4 regions of the Streptomyces sp. NBC_01216 genome follow, and region 4 is predicted to be linked to each of the others. Evidence: riboswitches for the same ligand, from Rfam matches in the RefSeq annotation. Region 4 holds a riboswitch; each other region holds the start of a gene.

Region 1 (4,595 bases), 3.3 Mb from region 4:
GACGATGAACGGCGCCGTGCTGCCCGTCCTCGCGCTGTACATCGTGGCGGCGGAGGAGCAGGGCGTACCGGCGGACAAGCTGACCGGGACCATCCAGAACGACATCCTCAAGGAGTTCATGGTCCGCAACACCTACATCTATCCGCCGAAACCGTCGATGCGGATCATCTCCGACATCTTCGCCTTCACCTCGCAGCACATGCCGCGCTACAACTCCATCTCCATCTCCGGATATCACATCCAGGAGGCGGGGGCCACGGCCGACCTGGAGCTGGCGTACACGCTCGCGGACGGAGTGGAGTACATCCGCGCGGGCCGGGAGGCCGGACTGGACGTGGACGCGTTCGCGCCGCGCCTGTCGTTCTTCTGGGCGATCGGCATGAACTTCTTCATGGAGGTCGCCAAACTGCGCGCGGCCCGGCTGCTGTGGGCGAAGCTGGTGAGGCAGTTCGACCCGCGGAACGCCAAGTCGCTCTCCCTGCGTACCCATTCGCAGACCTCCGGCTGGTCGCTCACCGCGCAGGACGTGTTCAACAACGTCACCCGCACCTGTGTGGAGGCGATGGCGGCCACCCAGGGCCACACCCAGTCGCTGCACACCAACGCCCTCGACGAGGCCCTCGCCCTGCCGACCGACTTCTCCGCCCGCATCGCCCGCAACACCCAGCTGCTCCTCCAGCAGGAGTCGGGCACCACCCGGGTCATCGACCCCTGGGGCGGCAGCGCCTACGTGGAGCGGCTGACATACGACCTGGCCCGCCGGGCCTGGCAGCACATCGAGGAGGTCGAGGCCGCCGGCGGCATGGCGCAGGCCATCGACGCGGGCATCCCGAAGCTGCGTGTGGAGGAGGCCGCCGCCCGCACGCAGGCCCGGATCGACTCCGGCCGGCAGCCGGTGATCGGTGTGAACAAGTACCGCGTGGACGGCGACGAGGAGATCGACGTCCTCAAGGTCGACAACTCCTCCGTGCGCGCCCGGCAGATCGAGAAGCTGCGACGGCTGCGCGAGGAACGGGACGAGCGGGCGTGCCTGGCCGCGCTCGACGACCTCACCCGGGCCGCCGGAGGTTCGGGGAACCTGCTGGAGCTGGCCGTGCGGGCCGCTCGGGCGAAAGCGACGGTGGGTGAGATCTCCGACGCCCTGGAGAAGGTGTACGGACGGCACGCGGGCCAGATCCGTACGATCTCCGATGTGTACCGCAACGAAGCCGGGGAGTCCCCGTCCGTGGAGAGCACGCGCGCCCTGGTGGACGCCTTCGAGGAGGCCGAGGGCCGTCGCCCGCGCATCCTGGTCGCCAAGATGGGCCAGGACGGGCACGACCGCGGCCAGAAGGTGATCGCCACGGCCTTCGCCGACCTGGGCTTCGACGTGGACGTCGGTCCCCTCTTCCAGACCCCGGCGGAGGTCGCCCGACAGGCCGTCGAGGCGGACGTCCACATCGTGGGCGTCTCCTCGCTGGCGGCCGGACACCTCACGCTCGTGCCCGCGCTGCGGGAGGAACTCGCCGCGGAGGGCCGCGAGGACATCATGATCGTGGTCGGCGGAGTCATCCCGCCCCAGGACGTGCCCACCCTCCTGGAGATGGGGGCGGCCGCCGTCTTCCCGCCCGGCACGGTCATCCCCGACGCGGCAGCGGACCTCGTACGCCGCCTGGCGGCCGACCTGGGGCACGGCCGCTGACCCCATGGCCATCGACATCGACACGTACGCGAAGGGTGTCCGGGAGGGGAGGCGCGCGCTGGTCGCGCGTGCCATCACCCTGGTCGAGTCCACCCGCCCGGACCACCGGGCCCTCGCGCAGGAGTTGCTGACCGAGCTGCTGCCGCACAGCGGCCGGGCCCGGCGGATCGGGATCAGCGGCGTGCCCGGCGTGGGCAAGTCCACCTTCATCGACACCTTCGGCACGATGCTGACCGGCCTCGGGCACAAGGTGGCGGTGCTCGCCGTGGACCCGTCCTCCACCCGCACCGGCGGCTCGATCCTGGGCGACAAGACCCGTATGGAGCGGCTGGCGGTCGACCCGGCTGCGTTCGTGCGGCCCTCCCCCACCGCCGGCACCCTCGGCGGTGTGGCCAAGGCGACGCGCGAGTCGATCGTGGTCATGGAGGCGGCGGGGTACGACGTGGTGCTGGTGGAGACCGTGGGTGTAGGGCAGTCGGAGACGGCCGTGGCGAACATGGTCGACTCCTTCCTGCTGCTCACGCTGGCACGCACCGGGGACCAACTGCAGGGGATCAAGAAGGGTGTCCTGGAGCTGGCCGACGTCGTGGCGGTGAACAAGGCGGACGGGCCCCACGCGACCGACGCGCGCGCCGCGGCGCGGGAACTGGCGGGCGCGCTGAGGCTGATGCACGGCCGGGAGGCGGTGTGGACGCCGCCGGTCCTCAGCTGCAGCGCGCGCGAGTCGACCGGCCTGGAGGAGATCTGGGAGCGCCTCGAAGGGCACCGCTCGCTCCTGGACGCGGCGGGCCGGCTGGCCGCCCGGCGCCGGGACCAGCAGGTGGACTGGGCCTGGACGATGGTGCGTGACGAACTGCTGGGCCGGCTGCACGCCGATCCCGCCGTACGGGCGCTCACGCCGGAGGTCGAGCGCCAGGTACGGGACGGGCGGCTGACCGCGACGCTCGCGGCGGAGCGCATCCTGAGCGCCTTCCGGGAGGGCCGGGCCTGAGCGCGGCCCTCCCGGTGGCCCTACCTGCCGGGCGGTCACCGCCCGGCACGTAGGGTGGTGCCCGCAGCTGGTTCGCCCCGCTCCCCCCTGCCTCCGGCACGGGGGCCGCCGGGCGTCGACACGATCCGGGAGCGAAGCCCGCTCTTCGGTACTTCCGGATCGCGAGAGGGAACCCGGTGGGAATCCGGGACTGCCCCGCAGCGGTGAGCGGGAACGACCGCCGTCATACGCACTGGGCCCGCACCGGCCCGGGAAGCGACGGCCACTAGGTGTCCCCCGGTCGACCCCGGTGGACGTGCCCGCGAGTCCGAAGACCTGCCGCTGCCCGCGCGCCGGTACCCCGTGCGCGCGGCCCAGCACCGCCGCGACTCGCGAAGGAGAGTTGACGTGGCCGATCGCACCGTCTCCCGCCCCGCACGTACGACCAAGACCCCGGATGACTCCCGGGTGGTCCTCGCCCACATCATGAGCGACCACGACACCAACCTCTACGGCACCATCCACGGCGGCGTGATGATGAAACTCATCGACGACGCCGCGGCGGCCGCCGCCGGACGCCACGCGGACGGTCCGGCCGTGACCGTCTCGGTGGACCGGATGACGTTCCTGGCTCCGGTGCGGGCCGGGGACCTGCTGAGCGTCGAGGCCGGGCTGGAGCGCGCCGGTCGGACGTCGATGACCGTCGGCGTGCGTGTCACGGCCGAGCGGTGGAACAGCTCGGGGCCCGCCACCGAGGTCGCCACGGCGTTCCTGACCTTCGTCGCGATCGACGCCGACGGCTCACCGCGTGCGGTGCCGGTACTCGACGTGGCGCTTCCCGGACTGTCCTGACGGACCCGTCGGGCCGCGACGGCGGACCGGTTTGCCGTCCGGCGCGCGCGGGACGCGTCCCCGCCGGCGGGCCGGACGGCGCGCGGCCGTCCGGCGCGGGAGACGCGGCCCGTCAGGTCCGTACGAGACCCGCGGCGCCGAAGGACACGTCGAACCGGTCGCACCAGATGCTGACGCTCGGGTATGCCTCCCAGTCCACGTCGGCGGGCAGCGGATAGTTCTGGTCGCCCTTGTTGCCCTTGAGCTTGCCGAGGCTCACGTGCTTGCCGTCGTCGAAGACGCGCCAGCCGTCCTTCCCTTCCTTGACCGGTGCGTCACTCAGCCACACGCGGAGGTCCGGGCCGCTGGAGGTGTCCAGACCTTCGAGGCGCAGCACCGGGGTGCCGTCCGACAGGCGGACGATCTTCGCGGTGCCGCTGGTGGCGTGCTCGTGGCTGATGAAGGTGCCCTCGGCGAGGGTGACCGGGCCGGCGGCCGGTGTGGTCTGCGGGGACGAGGGGGCCTCGGTCGCGGCGGGCGGCGCGGCCGGCGCGCTCGCGGAGGGCAGCGCCTCGTGCACGGTCTCGTCCACCCACAGCGCCCAGGGCTTGAACCACACCAGCCCGGCGGCGACCGCCACAGCCACGACCGCCGCCCCGGTCCACCACCACTTCCTCGTGACGCGCCCCACGGCGCACCTCCTCGTCCACTCGTTCCGTTCCGGATGTCTCTTCGGCCATCCAACGCGAACACGGGCCCGGACGGGAGGGCCACGGTGATGACGAAACGCTTACGGCGCGGCGTGGGCCGCTCCGCCGCGGCCCTTCGTTCCGTAGCGTCCCCGCCATGCGTGTACTTGTCACAGGAGGAGCCGGGTTCATCGGCTCGCACATCGTCACGGCACTGGGCAGGGCGGGCCACGAGCCGGTCGTCCTCGACGCGCTGCTGCCCAGCGCGCACCCGACCGCTCCGGAGCCGCCGCCGGGGGTGGAGTTCGTGGGCGCCGACGTCAGGGACGCGCCGAGCGTCCGGGCGGCGCTGCGCGGCGTCGACGCGGTCTGCCATCAGGCCGCCATGGTCGGCCTGGGCAAAGACTTCGCCGACGCGCCCGCG
Region 2 (4,595 bases), 2.1 Mb from region 4:
CCGGCGTACCGGCCGGCCGCGATCGCGGCCGCGCCGGCACCGATCAGTGTGGTGACGGCCGCTGCCGTCGCTGTAGCCGGGCGCACGCTCCCAGTGTCGGCAGTCCGTGGGCGGGGTGCCACCGGACCGCCGTCGTCCGGGGTGTCCGCGGGGGCCTCGCCGTGGTGACGCGGGTCACTTCCACGCCTCCCCACGTGGGGGCGGTCCCGTCCACGGCCCGGAGGGGGCGGAACCGTCCCCTTACGGCAGGGCTTACCCGGGTTTGCGTGGGGAACATCGTGGACGGCCGGACCTCCGGAGCACTAAGTGGAACGCGCGGAACCTGTTGGGGACACCACACCGACCGACTCAGTTCACCTTCCGTTCACCCAGGTTGCCTACGTTCGACGAGCCACTGACGTCAAACGATTGCCTGGGTAAATGGAACACATCACGCTGCTGCTCGCGATTGTGGTCGTGACAGCTCTCGTGTTCGATTTCACGAACGGTTTCCACGACACCGCCAACGCGATGGCGACGACCATCTCGACCGGTGCCCTCAAGCCCAAGACGGCGGTGGCCATGTCCGCCGTGCTCAACCTGGTCGGTGCGTTCCTGTCCGTGGAGGTCGCCAAGACGATCTCCGGCGGGATCATCAACGAACAGGGCATTCGTACCGAAGTGATCTTCGCGGCGCTCGTCGGTGCCATCCTCTGGAATCTGCTGACCTGGCTGCTCGGACTTCCGTCCAGCTCCTCCCACGCTCTCTTCGGCGGCCTCATAGGCGCGGCCGTCATGTCGGCCGGCTGGTCCGCGGTCAACGGCGGCACCGTCGTCACCAAGGTCCTGCTCCCCGCGATCGCCGCACCGGTCGTCGCCGGACTGGCCGCCTGGGCGGCCACCAGGCTGACGTACCGGATCGGTTCCCGGACCGACGCGAAGGCCACGGCCAAGGGCTACCGTGCCGGGCAGATCGCCTCCGCCGGCCTCGTCTCCCTCGCCCACGGCACCAACGACGCCCAGAAGACCATGGGTGTCATCACCCTCGCCCTGGTCACCGGCGGCGTCCTCGTCCCCGGCTCCAACCCTCCGATGTGGGTCATCGTCGCGGCCGGTGTGGCCATCGCGCTCGGCACCTACCTCGGCGGCTGGCGCATCATCCGCACCATGGGCAAGGGCCTGACCGACCTCCGGCCGCCGCAGGGCTTCGCCGCCCAGACCAGCGCGGCCACGGTCATCCTGGCCTCCTCCCACCTCGGCTTCTCCCTCTCCACCACGCAGTCCTGCTCCGGTGCCGTGATGGGCGCGGGCCTCGGCCGCAAGGGCGGTGTCGTCCGCTGGTCCACCGCGACCCGGATGTTCGTCGCCTGGGGCCTGACCCTGCCCGCCGCCGGACTGGTCGGCGCCGGCGCCGAGTTCCTCACCAAGCAGGGCACCTGGGGCATCGTCGTCGTCGCGATCCTGCTGGTCGCCGGGTCGGGCGTCATCTGGGCCCTGTCCCGCCGCAAGCCGGTCGACCACAGCAACGTCACCGCGGACGACCTCGACGACGAGCCCGCCGGTGTCGTGACCACCGCGATCGCGGCCGTCACCCCGCCGCCCACCGGAACCGCGGTCGCCGCGGCCGAGGAGCTCAAGACCACCATCCCCGCGCCGGCCCCCACGGACCCGGCAGCCCCCGCGGCCCCCGCCGCGGCGGTCTAAGGAACCAAGGGACACGCACGCATGAAGATCGACTGGGCAGCTCTCGGCTCCGTCTTCGGAGTCAGCCTCGTGGCGACCGTCGCCCTCGTGGGCCTGTTCACCCTCGGCATCGTCGGCCTCTCCAAGCAGGAGCAGGCCGCCGCACAGGGCGGCTCCGCCGCCCTGGCGCGCACCGGCGCCTACGCCTGCTTCGCCCTGTGCGCGGCGGCCGTCGCGTACGGCATCTATCTGATCGTCGCCTGACGGCGGCGAGCACCGACGGCCGGGCGGGCCGCACCTTCGGGTGCGGCCCGCCCGGCCGTCCTGTGCGTACGGGCCGCGCCGCCCTTCCTGTGCGCGGGTCGGCTGTGGGGCTTCGCACACTGTCCCGCCGCAGGTCAAGGGTGAGTTGACGGGTGTTCGCGCAGCGTGGTGGACTTCCGGGGCCATGACGGCGGCAGAAGAGGAAGCCCGGTGCGAATCCGGCGCGGTCCCGCCACTGTGACCGGGGAACCCTCCCCGGGAGCCAGGAACTCTCGCCGTCGGTCACGTCGAGCCAGGGCGCGGACCCTGAGTGAGGACACAGCGCCATGCCTGGCCGCATTGCAGCCACCGGTGTATTCGCGTACGGCGCCGCCGCCGGTCTGGCCGCGGACCTGCTCGTCGGCGACCCCCGCCGCGGCCATCCGGTCGCCGGTTTCGGGCGGTTCGCCGGCACCGTCGAACGTCTTCTGTGGCACGACCACCGCGGCTGGGGCGCGTTGCACACCGCCCTCTGCGCCGGAGGCGCCGCGGCGGCCGGAGCGCTGGCCGCGCGGGCCGTCCGGGACCGGCCCGCCGCGTCCGTCGCCCTGACCGCGGCCACCGTGTGGGCCGTCGTCGGCGGGACGACCCTGGGCCGGGAGGCCCGCGCCATCGGCGGCGCCCTGGCCGCCGGGGACCTGGAGGTCGCCCGCGAACGGCTGCCGCACCTGTGCGGGCGTGATCCGCACTCCCTGGACGGCCCGGCGATGGCCCGCGCGGTCGTGGAGTCCGTCGCCGAGAACACCTCCGACGCGGTCGTGGGGGCGCTCGTGTGGGGCGCCGCCGCCGGTGTCCCGGGCCTGGTGGGGTTCCGGGCCGTGAACACCCTGGACGCCATGGTCGGCCACAGGTCCCCGCGTCACCGGCGCTTCGGCTGGGCCTCGGCCAGGCTGGACGACGTCGCCGGCTGGCCGGGGGCCCGGCTGACCGCCGCGCTCGCCACGGTGGCCGGCGGCGACCCGCGCGGGTCCTTGCGCGCCTGGCGGGCCGACGCCGGGCGGCATCCCAGCCCGAACGCCGGTCCGGTGGAGTCCTCGTTCGCGGGGGCGCTCGGCGTACGGCTCGGGGGGACGCTCTCGTACGGCGGACGGGTCGAGCACCGGCCCGCGCTGAACGCGCCCGGACGGGACGTGGAGGTCGCCGACATCGAACGGGCCGTACGGCTCTCGCGACGGGTGACCGCGCTGACGCTGGTGACCTGCGCGGGCGGCCGGATGATCATAGGTGCCATCAAGCGGAGGCTGATATGAGGGGCGGACTGCTGGTCGCCGGGACCACGTCCGACGCGGGAAAGAGCGTCGTCACGGCCGGCATCTGCCGCTGGCTGGTCCGCCGGGGCGTGAAGGTGGCCCCCTTCAAGGGCCAGAACATGTCCCTGAACTCCTTCGTGACCCGCGAGGGCGCGGAGATCGGGCGGGCGCAGGCCATGCAGGCGCAGGCCGCGCGAGTGGAGCCGACGGCCCTGATGAACCCGGTGCTGCTGAAGCCCGGCAGCGACCGTTCCAGCCAGGTCGTCCTGATGGGCAGGCCGGTCGGCGAGCTGAGCGCGCGCGGCTATCACGGGGGACGGCAGAAGGAGCTCTTCGAGCCGGTCCTGGCGTGCCTGGAGGAGCTGCGGGGCACGTATGACGCCGTGATCTGCGAGGGGGCGGGCAGTCCGGCCGAGATCAATCTGCGGCGCACCGACATCGTGAACATGGGCATCGCGCGCGCCGCGCGACTGCCGGTGCTCGTGGTCGGCGACATCGACCGGGGCGGGGTGTTCGCCCAGTTCTTCGGCACGACGGCCCTGCTGGCACCGGAGGACCAGGAACTGATCGCGGGCTACCTGGTGAACAAGTTCCGCGGCGACGTCACGCTGCTGGAGCCGGGGCTCGACATGCTGCACGGGCTGACCGGACGCCGGACCTTCGGCGTTCTGCCCTACGCCCACGGGCTCGGCATCGACGAGGAGGACGGGCTGCGGGTCTCGATGCGCGGCGCGGTCCGCGAGTCGGTCGTGGCCCCGCCCGTCGGCGAGGACGTACTGCGGGTCGCGGTCTGCGCCGTGCCCCTCATGTCCAACTTCACGGACGTGGACGCGCTGGCCGCCGAGCCGGGCGTGGTGGTGCGCTTCGTGGACCGGGCCGAGGAGCTCGTCGACGCGGACCTGGTGATCGTGCCGGGCACCCGCGGCACGGTACGGGCGCTGGCCTGGCTGCGCGAGCGCGGCCTCGCGGACGCCCTCGCGCGGCGGGCGGCGGAGGGCCGGCCGGTCCTCGGCATCTGCGGCGGCTTCCAGGCGCTCGGGGAGCGGATCGAGGACGAGGTCGAGTCGAAGGCCGGGACGGTCGACGGGCTCGGCCTGCTGCCGGTACGGGTCCGGTTCGCCGCGGGCAAGACACTGGCCCGTCCGGTCGGCGAGGCGCTCGGCGAGCGGGTCGAGGGCTACGAGATCCATCACGGCGTCGCCGAGGTCCTGGGCGGGGCCCCCTTCCTGGACGGCTGCCGGGTCGGCGCCGTCTGGGGCACGCACTGGCACGGCTCGCTGGAGAGCGACGGATTCCGCCGGGCGTTCCTGCGCGAGGTGGCCGCGGGCGCCTCACGCCGCTTCGTCCCCGCGCCGGACACGTCCTTCGGCGCGCTGCGCG
Region 3 (4,595 bases), 3.0 Mb from region 4:
GATGGTGCGGGCCGCCGCCGCGGTCGACAGCGGGGCGGGGGTGCTGTTCGTCGTCAAGAACTACACCGGGGACGTCCTCAACTTCGAGATGGCCGCCGAGCTGGCCGAGGACGAGGGCGTGCAGGTCGCCCAGGTGCTCGTCGACGACGACGTGGCGGTGACCGACAGCCTCTACACCGCCGGCCGGCGGGGAACCGGCGGCACCCTGTTCGTGGAGAAGATCGCGGGGGCCGCCGCGGAGGAGGGCGCGCCGTTGGAGCGGGTCGAGGCGATCGCCCGGCGGGTGAACGAGAGGTCGCGGTCGTTCGGGGTGGCGCTGAGCGCCTGCAGCACGCCCGCGAAGGGCGGTCCCACCTTCGACCTGCCGGACGGGGAACTGGAGTTGGGTGTCGGTATCCACGGGGAGCCGGGCCGGGAACGGCGCCCGATGATGACCTCCCGGGAGATCGCAGACTTCGCGGTGGACGCCGTCCTGGAGGATCTGAGGCCGACGGGACCGGTACTGGCCCTGGTGAACGGCATGGGCGCGACGCCGCTGCTCGAACTGTACGGGTTCAACGCCGAGGTCCAGCGGGTCCTGTCCGAGCGGCGGGTCCCGGTCGCGCGCACGCTGGTCGGGAACTACGTGACCTCGCTCGACATGGCCGGCTGTTCGGTGACCCTGTGCGCGGCCGACGAGGAGCTGCTGCGCCTGTGGGACGCACCGGTGCGGACGCCCGCCCTGCGGTGGGGCCGGTGAGAGAACCCGCACGCACGCGCGGCCCCGCAGTCCCCGCACGCCCCGACACGACCGAGGTGACAGAAGTGACCGAGCCGACCACCCCCGGCACGCCCGAGGGGCCCCCCGCGCCGGGGCCGGTTCCCGGCGCGCTCGACACGGCGTTCTTCGTCCGCTGGCTCAGCGCCGCCGCCGCGGCCGTCGACCGCGAGGCGGACCGCCTCACGGAGCTGGACTCCGCGATCGGGGACGCCGATCACGGCGCCAACATGCGACGGGGTTTCGCCGCCGTCACGGCCGTACTGGAGAAGGAGCCGCCGCCGACACCGGGGGCCGTGCTCCGCGCGGCCGGGCGGCAGCTGATCTCCACGGTCGGAGGTGCCTCCGGGCCGCTGTACGGAACGCTGCTGCGGCGCACCGGCAAGGCTCTGGGCGACGAAGCGGCCGTGAGCCGCGAGCGGCTCGCCGAGGCGCTGGCCGCCGGGGTCGCGGCCGTCTCCGGGCTCGGCGGGGCGCGGCCGGGCGACAAGACCATGCTGGACGCGCTGGTACCGGCGGCCGAGGCGCTGGGCGAGTCCTTCGACGCGGCCCGGGAGGCGGCCGAGCGGGGCGCGCTGGCGACCGTACCCCTGCGGGCGCGCAAGGGGCGGGCCAGCTACCTGGGAGAGCGTTCCGTCGGGCACCAGGATCCGGGCGCCACCTCGTCGGCGCTGCTGGTCGCCGCGCTGGCGGAGGTGTCCCGATGAGCGGGCGGGTCGGCATCGTGCTGGTGTCGCACAGCGCTTCCGTGGCCGGAGCCGTGGCGGAGCTCGCCCGGGGTCTCTCGGGGGGCGGCCCCTCCGCCCCGATCCTCCCTGCGGGCGGAACCCCCGACGGGGGGCTGGGTACCAGCGCCGAGCTGATCGCGAAGGCCGCCGACGCGGCCGACGAGGGAGCCGGGGTGGCCCTGCTCGTCGATCTGGGCAGTGCCGTGCTGACCGTCAAGGCCCTGCTCGCCGAGGGGGACGAGCTGCCCGAGGGGGCGCGGCTGATCGACGCGCCGTTCGTCGAGGGAGCGGTCGCCGCTCTCGTGACGGCGAGTGCCGGTGGGGACCTGGACGCCGTGGAAGCGGCGGCCGCCGAGGCGTACGCCTACCGGAAGGCGTGAGGGCCGGCGGGGCGGCCGGTCGGCCCGGCCGCCCCGTCACGGGGAGTCCCGGCACCCCACCGTGTTGTGATGTGCCTGGTCAACCCACTAATGTCACAGGGCCTTGGTGTACGGGAAACCGGTGCAGTACCGGTGCGGCCCTCGCCACTGTGATCGGGAGGTCCGGCTCCACGCCCTGGGAGGACCCCAGGGAAGCCACTGCACCACCGCGGGTGACCGCGGCCGGTGTGGGAAGGCGGAGTCCGGGCGGCATGACCGTCAGCCAGGAGACCGGCCAAGGTGCGTTGTCCATCCACGAGGTGCTGGAGAGGGTCTCCCAACCATGCATATCGCCGAGGGGTATCTGCCCCCTGTGCACGCGGCCGCCTGGGGCGTCGCGTCCGCCCCGTTCGTCGTCCACGGTGTCCGCGCGCTGTCCCGTGAAGTAAAGGCTCATCCCGAGTCCACCCTGCTGCTCGGCGCCTCGGGCGCCTTCACCTTCGTCTTGTCCGCCCTCAAGATCCCCTCGGTGACGGGCAGTTGCTCGCATCCCACCGGTACGGGACTGGGGGCGATCCTGTTCCGGCCGCCCGTGATGGCGGTCCTGGGCACCATCACCCTGCTGTTCCAGGCGCTACTCCTGGCACACGGCGGACTCACCACCCTCGGCGCCAACGTCTTCTCGATGGCGATCGTCGGCCCCTGGGCCGGGTACGGGACGTACCGGCTGCTGCGGCGGTTCGACGCCCCGCTGATGGTGAGCGTCTTCTTCGGAGCCTTCGTCGCCGACCTCTCGACGTACTGCGTCACCAGCGTGCAGCTGTCACTGGCCTTCCCGGACCCGGTCAGCGGTGTCCTGGGTTCGCTCGCGAAGTTCGGCGGCATCTTCGCCGTCACCCAGCTGCCGCTCGCGGTCAGCGAGGGGCTGCTGACGGTCCTCGTGATGCGGCTGCTCGCGCAGTCCAGCAAGGGGGAGCTGAGCCGCCTCGGCGTGCTGCTGCCCGCCGCCCGCAAGAGCGAGACCACGGAGGCGGTCGCCCGATGAGCCGGAACGCGAAGATCAACACTCTGCTGCTCCTGGTGGTCGCGGCGCTGGCCGTGCTGCCCCTGCTGCTGGGGCTCGGGGACCACAAGGAGGAGCCGTTCACGGGGGCCGACGGTGAGGCGGAGTCGGCGATCACCGAGATCCGGCCGGACTACGAGCCGTGGTTCAGCCCGCTGTACGAGCCGCCGTCCGGAGAGGTCGAGTCGGCCCTGTTCTCGCTCCAGGCGGCGCTCGGAGCGGGTGTCCTCGCGTACTACTTCGGCCTGCGCAAGGGCCGCAGGCAGGGCGCGGCCCGCGCGGTGGCGGGTACCGCGTCGTCGGCCCCGGTGCCAGGGCCGACGACCGCCGGTGAAGAGTAGCCGGGGATGCTGCCCATCGACGCGGCGGCACACAGCAGTCGCTGGCGCCGCCGGCATCCGGGCGAGAAGGCCCTGCTCGGTTTCGGTCTGACCCTGTGCGCGGTGTCCCTGCCGCCGTGGCCGGGGGCGGTGCTGGTCGCCGCCGCCACGCTGGGCGTGCTGCTCGGACCGGCCGGAGTGCCGCGGCGTCAGCTGTGGCGGGCGTTCCGCATCCCTCTGGGGTTCTGCGTGACGGGCGCGGTCCCGCTGCTGTTCGAGGTCGGCGGGTCCCGCGGCCTGGTCGCGCTCGCGCCGGACGGACCGGCACAGGCCGGCCAGCTGCTGCTGCGGACCTCGGCCGCCTCCCTGGGGGTGCTGCTGTTCGCGTTCACCACACCCGTCTCGGACGTGCTGCCCCGGCTGGTGCGGGCGGGGGTGCCGGCGCCCGTGGTGGATGTCGCGCTGGTCATGTACCGGATCAGCTTCCTGCTCCTGGACGCGATGTCGAAGATCCGGCAGGCGCAGGCGTCCCGGCTCGGGCTGACCACACGGGCGGCGACCTGGCGCTCGCTGGCCGGTCTCGGCGCCACGGCGTTCGTCCGCGCCTTCGACCGGGCGCAGCGCCTCCAGAGCGGACTCGCCGGGCGGGGCTACGACGGCACGCTGCGGGTGCTGGTGCCCGAGGCCGCGGTCTCCCGCCGTTTCCTCGCGGCGACGGCGGGCGTGCTCGCCGGACTCGTCGCGCTCACCCTCGTCCTCGAAAGGTACCTGCCGTGAGTACTCGGTCCACTGTCGTCGAGCTGGTGGAGGCGGGTTTCGCCTACCAGGACGGGCCCGCCGTGCTCGACGGTATCCGCTTCGCGGTGCCCGAGGGCCGGGCCACCGCGCTTCTGGGCCGCAACGGAAGCGGCAAGACCACCCTGATGAGGCTGCTGAGCGGCGGGCTGCGGCCCGGCAGCGGCAGGCTGCTGCTGGACGGGACGGAGGTGACGTACGACCGCAAGGGCCTCACCCGGCTGCGGACGACCGTACAGCTGGTCGTCCAGGACCCGGACGACCAGCTCTTCGCGGCCTCGGTCGGGCAGGACGTGTCCTTCGGGCCGATGAACCTGGGCCTGCCGGAGGAGGAGGTACGGCTCCGCACCCGCGAGGCGCTGGAGGCCCTGGACATCGTCTCCCTGGAGGACCGGCCGACCCACCTGCTGTCCTACGGCCAGCGCAAGCGGGCGGCCATCGCGGGAGCCGTCGCGATGCGACCGCGCGTACTGATCATGGACGAGCCGACGGCCGGGCTCGATCCGCACGGCCAGGAGCGTCTGCTGGAGGTGCTGGCCAGGCTGCGGGACTCCGGCACGACGGTGGTGATGG
Region 4 (4,595 bases):
GACGACCTGCTCGCAGGCGAACCGCAGCACCGCGGCGACCTCGGGGCCGTGCCCGCCGGCGACCTCGGCGACCGCGTGCACCGACCAGCCGGCGGCCTCCATCGCCTCGACCAGCTCGCGCGCCTTCGCCTCCGCGTCGTCGGCGGTGGTGCGCGTCGCGGCCGACTCGTCCAGGCCGAGTGCCTCGCGCAGGCCCGGGAGCGCCTGGGTGCCGCCCCATATCTGCCGGGCCCGGAGGATCGACAGGACCAGGTTGACCCGCGCCTCGCCCTCCGGCGCTCCGCCGAGGACGTGCAGACCGTCCCTGATCTGCGCGTCCTTGACCTCACAGAGCCAGCCGTCGACGTGCAGCAGGAAGTCGTCGAAGCCGTCGTCGTCGGGCCGGTCGTCCATCCCCAGGTCGTGATCGAGCTTCGCGGCCTGGATCAGCGTCCAGATCTGGGCACGGATCGCCGGGAGCTTCGACGGGTCCATGGAGGAGATCTGCGCGTACTCGTCGAGCAGCTGCTCCAGGCGCGCGATGTCGCCGTACGAGTCGGCGCGCGCCATCGGCGGCACCAGGTGGTCGACGAGCGTCGCGTGGACCCGGCGTTTGGCCTGGGTGCCCTCGCCCGGGTCGTTGACGAGGAAGGGGTAGACCAGCGGGAGGTCGCCGAGCGCCGCGTCCGGGCCGCAGGCCGCCGACAGACCCGCGTTCTTGCCCGGCAGCCACTCCAGGTTGCCGTGCTTGCCGAGGTGGACCATCGCGTCCGCCCCGAAGCCGCCGTCCTCGGCGCGTGCCGCGATCCAGCGGTAGGCGGCCAGGTAGTGGTGCGAGGGCGGCAGGTCCGGGTCGTGGTAGATCGCGATCGGGTTCTCGCCGAAGCCGCGCGGCGGCTGGATGAGGATCAGCAGGTTCCCGCGGCGCAGGGCGGCGAGCACGATGTCGCCCTCGGGGTTGCGGGAGCGGTCGAGGAACATCTCGCCGGGCGCGGGGCCCCAGTGTTCCTCGACGGACGCGCGGAGTCCGGCCGGGAGGGTCGCGTACCAGCGCTTGTAGTCGGCGGCCGGGATGCGGACCGGGTTGCGCGCCAGCTGCTCCTCGGTGAGCCAGTCCTGGTCGTGGCCGCCGGCCTCGATCAGGGCGTAGATCAGCTCGTCGCCGTCGCCGGAGACCACGCCGGGGAGGTCCTCGACCGGGCCGAAGTCGTAGCCCTCCGCGCGCAGTCTGCGGAGCAGCGCCACGGCCGAGGCGGGCGTGTCCAGGCCGACGGCGTTGCCGATCCGGGAGTGCTTGGTCGGGTACGCGGAGAGGACGAGCGCCAGCTTCTTCCCGGCGTTCGGGATGTGCCGCAGGCGGGCGTGGCGCACGGCGATCCCGGCGACGCGGGCGGCGCGTTCGGGGTCGGCGACGTAGGCCGGCAGGCCGTCCTCGTCGATCTCCTTGAAGGAGAAGGGGACGGTGATCAGGCGGCCGTCGAACTCGGGAACGGCGACCTGGCTCGCCGCGTCGAGCGGGGACAGTCCCTCGTCGTTCTCCTCCCAGGCCGAGCGGGACCCGGTGAGGCAGAGTGCCTGGAGGATCGGGACGTCGAGAGCGGCGAGCGCACCCGCGTCCCAGGACTCCTCGTCGCCGCCGGCCTGGGCCTCGGCGGGCTTGGTGCCGCCGGCGGCGAGCACGGTGGTGACGATGGCGTCGGCGTCGCGGAGCCGGTCGAGCAGTTCGGGCTCGGGGGCGCGCAGGGAGGCGACGAAGAGCGGACGGGCCTGGGCGCCCGCGTCCTCGATCGCCTCGCAGAGCGCGGCGACGAAGCCGGTGTTGCCGCTCATGTGGTGGGCGCGGTAGTAGAGCACCGCGATGGTCGGGCCGTCGGTCGTGCGCGGGGTGCGCTCCAGCGGCCCCCAGGTGGGGGCGGCGGCCGGGGCCTCGAAGCCGTGGCCGGTGAGCAGCACGGTGTCGGAGAGGAAGCGGGCCAGCTGCTCCAGGTTGTCCGGGCCGCCGTGCGCCAGGTAGGCGTGGGCCTCGGTGGCGACGCCGATCGGGACGGTGGACGACTCCATCAGCTGGGCGTCGGGGGCCTGCTCGCCGGAGAGCACGACGACGGGCCGCGGCTGGTCCTCGGCGAGCAGGGCCCGCAGCCCGTCCTCCCAGGCGCGCAGGCCGCCGAGGAGGCGGACCAGCACGAGGTCGGCGCCGTCGAGGAGACCGGGCAGGTCGCCGAGCGGGAGGCGGGCGGGGTTGGCGAAGCGGTACGCGACCGGGCCGCCGGCCGCGCGGGCGCTGAGCAGGTCGGTGTCGGAGTGCGACAGCAACAGAATTCGCATGCGAGCGCAGGCCTTCCTCGGGGTTGTCCGCGCCCCGGGTGGTCGTGTGGACGGCGGGAGTTCCTGACTCACCGGCTCCGTCTTCGGAGCCGGCTCACAGTGGCGGGACCGCGCCGGATTCTCACCGGGCTTCCTCCCCGGGGTCCTGGGACCCCATGCCGTCTGCATAGTAGATCCTGGCCGCCCGGCGCAGGGATGGCGGCCGGAACGACGTGGGTATGCTCGCCGCCATGCCGCCCATCCCACCCCCCCTTCCCGACCGGGGCGAACCGCCCGTGCGGGACCGGGGCGACGCCTGCCCCGGGGCGCTCCGGCTGCACGCAGCCGATGACGGTCTCCTGGCTCGACTACGCCTGCCCGCCGGCGTTCTGACGTCACGTCAGGCGCATGTTCTGGCGGACGCGGCGGAGACTCTGGGCGACGGACGGATCAGTGTCACGTCCCGGGGGAACGTGGAGCTGCGGGGCCTCTCCGAGGGCTGCGACGCCCGGCTGGCGGAGCTGCTCTCGGCCGCCGCGCTGCTGCCCTCCTCCGCGCACGAGCGGATCCGGAACATCGTCGCCTCGCCGCTGGCCGGGGTGGACGGAATCGGCGGCGGGAACGTGCAGTTGTGGGCACGCGAGCTGGACGGCCTGCTCTGCGGGCAGGACTGGACGACGGCGCTTTCCGGACGTTTTCTCTTCGCTCTGGACGACGGCCGCGGGGACGTGGCGGGGCTGGGCGCGGATGTGACCTTGTTCTCAACGTCCCGGGCTGACGGCGACGCGCTGGTCCGGGCCGGAGCCCGGACCGTCCGGGTCGCGGGCTCCGACGCGGCCCGTGCGGCGCTCGCCGCCGCCGGCGCCTTCCTCGCCGCCGCGCGCGCGGCGGGCACCGGGGCCTGGCGCGTCCGGGAACTCCCGGCGGGAGTGGAGCCGGACCTCGCGGGCGCCCTCGTCCGCGCGGGCGTCCCCGCGCGGCCGGCGGCCCCGCACACTCCCACGACCCCGCCCGGCTCCGCCGGTCCCCGCCCCGGTGTGCTCGGCGACCCGGCGACCGGGAGGTACGCCGTATCCGTCGTCGCGCGGCTCGGGCGGCTCACCGCCGCGCAGCTCCGTGCCCTCACCCCGGACGGTGCCGCCCCCGGTGAGCTGCGGCTCACCCCCTGGCGCGGAGCCGTCGTGACCGGGTTCCCCGGCCGTCCCGCCGCCGAGGCGCGCCTCGGCGCGCTCGCCGGGGCCGGTCTGCTCACCCGCGCGGACTCCCCCTGGCTCGACGTGGGCGCGTGCACCGGGCGGCCCGGATGCGCCAAGTCGCTCGCCGACGTCCGGGCGGACGCGACACCCGGCACGGACGGGGGCGGTTCACCCGTCCGGTTCTCGGGGTGCGAGCGGCGCTGCGGCCACCCGACCGGGGGGCCCGGCGAGTGGGTCGACGTCGTCGCCACCGCCGACGGCCACTACCTGGTGGACGGGCGCCCCGTCCCGCGTACAGACCTCCCCGACGCCGTCGCGGCGGCCCGCCGCCCGTCCACACCCACGAGATGAGCGAGAGCAACAGGATGTTCGACTACGAGAAGGACGGGGCGGAGATATACCGCCAGTCCTTTGCCACGATCCGCGCCGAGGCGGATCTCGCGGGTCTGCCCGCCGACGTCAGCCAGGTCGCGGTGCGGATGATCCACGCCTGCGGCATGGTCGACCTCGTCCGGGACCTCGCCTACTCGCCGGGGGTCGTCTCCCGGGCACGCGCCGCCCTGCGCGCCGGCGCGCCGATCCTCTGCGACGCCCAGATGGTCGCCAGCGGCGTCACCCGCAAGCGCCTGCCCGCCGGCAACGACGTGGTCTGCACGCTCTCCGACCCCGCCGTGCCCGCGCTGGCGGCCGAGCTGGGCACCACCCGCAGCGCGGCGGCCATGGAGCTGTGGCGCGACCGCCTCGAAGGCTCGGTCGTCGCCATCGGCAACGCGCCCACCGCCCTCTTCCGCCTTCTCGAGATGGTCGGGAAGGGCGCGGGGCGTCCCGCCGCCGTCCTCGGCATCCCGGTCGGCTTCATCGGCGCCGCCGAGTCGAAGGACGCGCTGGCGGCACAGGACCTGGGCCTCGACTACCTCGTCGTCCGGGGCCGCCGCGGCGGCAGCGCGATGACCGCCGCCGCCGTCAACGCGATGGCGACCGAGGAGGAGATCCAGGCATGAGCGGCAAGCTGTACGGCGTGGGCCTCGGCCCCGGCGACCCGGACCTGATGACGCTGCGCGCCGCGCGGGCCATCGCCGAGGCGGACGTGGTCGCCTACCACTCGGCCCGGCACGG

Evidence for each region. Region 4 has a riboswitch for cobalamin ahead of cobN (cobaltochelatase subunit CobN). Riboswitches for the same ligand answer to the same signal wherever they lie in the genome.
Region 1: linked by a shared signal. The riboswitch ahead of OG393_RS31790 (acyl-CoA thioesterase) and the one ahead of cobN (cobaltochelatase subunit CobN) in region 4 are both predicted to bind cobalamin.
Region 2: linked by a shared signal. The riboswitch ahead of OG393_RS25850 (cobalamin biosynthesis protein) and the one ahead of cobN (cobaltochelatase subunit CobN) in region 4 are both predicted to bind cobalamin.
Region 3: linked by a shared signal. The riboswitch ahead of OG393_RS30360 (energy-coupling factor ABC transporter permease) and the one ahead of cobN (cobaltochelatase subunit CobN) in region 4 are both predicted to bind cobalamin.

What each region holds. Positions count from the first base shown of each region.
Region 1 is NZ_CP108677.1:6,992,340-6,996,934, reverse strand. It holds gene scpA (methylmalonyl-CoA mutase) at 1-1,681, shown strand, start outside; gene meaB (methylmalonyl Co-A mutase-associated GTPase MeaB) at 1,686-2,672, shown strand; cobalamin riboswitch at 2,802-3,009, shown strand; partial or broken gene OG393_RS31790 (acyl-CoA thioesterase) at 3,138-3,470, shown strand; gene OG393_RS31785 (DM13 domain-containing protein) at 3,616-4,173, opposite strand; gene OG393_RS31780 (NAD-dependent epimerase/dehydratase family protein) at 4,329-4,595, shown strand, end outside.
Region 2 is NZ_CP108677.1:5,769,101-5,773,695, reverse strand. It holds gene OG393_RS25865 (alpha/beta hydrolase) at 1-86, opposite strand, end outside; gene OG393_RS25860 (inorganic phosphate transporter) at 421-1,683, shown strand; gene OG393_RS25855 (hypothetical protein) at 1,705-1,926, shown strand; cobalamin riboswitch at 2,098-2,220, shown strand; gene OG393_RS25850 (cobalamin biosynthesis protein) at 2,253-3,215, shown strand; gene OG393_RS25845 (cobyric acid synthase) at 3,212-4,595, shown strand, end outside.
Region 3 is NZ_CP108677.1:6,723,498-6,728,092, reverse strand. It holds gene dhaK (dihydroxyacetone kinase subunit DhaK) at 1-739, shown strand, start outside; gene dhaL (dihydroxyacetone kinase subunit DhaL) at 805-1,464, shown strand; gene OG393_RS30365 (PTS-dependent dihydroxyacetone kinase phosphotransferase subunit DhaM) at 1,461-1,865, shown strand; cobalamin riboswitch at 1,953-2,158, shown strand; gene OG393_RS30360 (energy-coupling factor ABC transporter permease) at 2,188-2,889, shown strand; gene OG393_RS30355 (energy-coupling factor ABC transporter substrate-binding protein) at 2,886-3,248, shown strand; gene cbiQ (cobalt ECF transporter T component CbiQ) at 3,255-4,004, shown strand; gene OG393_RS30345 (ATP-binding cassette domain-containing protein) at 4,001-4,595, shown strand, end outside.
Region 4 is NZ_CP108677.1:3,696,960-3,701,554, reverse strand. It holds gene cobN (cobaltochelatase subunit CobN) at 1-2,304, opposite strand, end outside; cobalamin riboswitch at 2,343-2,479, opposite strand; gene OG393_RS16235 (cobalamin biosynthesis protein CobG) at 2,523-3,830, shown strand; gene OG393_RS16230 (precorrin-8X methylmutase) at 3,827-4,480, shown strand; gene OG393_RS16225 (precorrin-2 C(20)-methyltransferase) at 4,477-4,595, shown strand, end outside.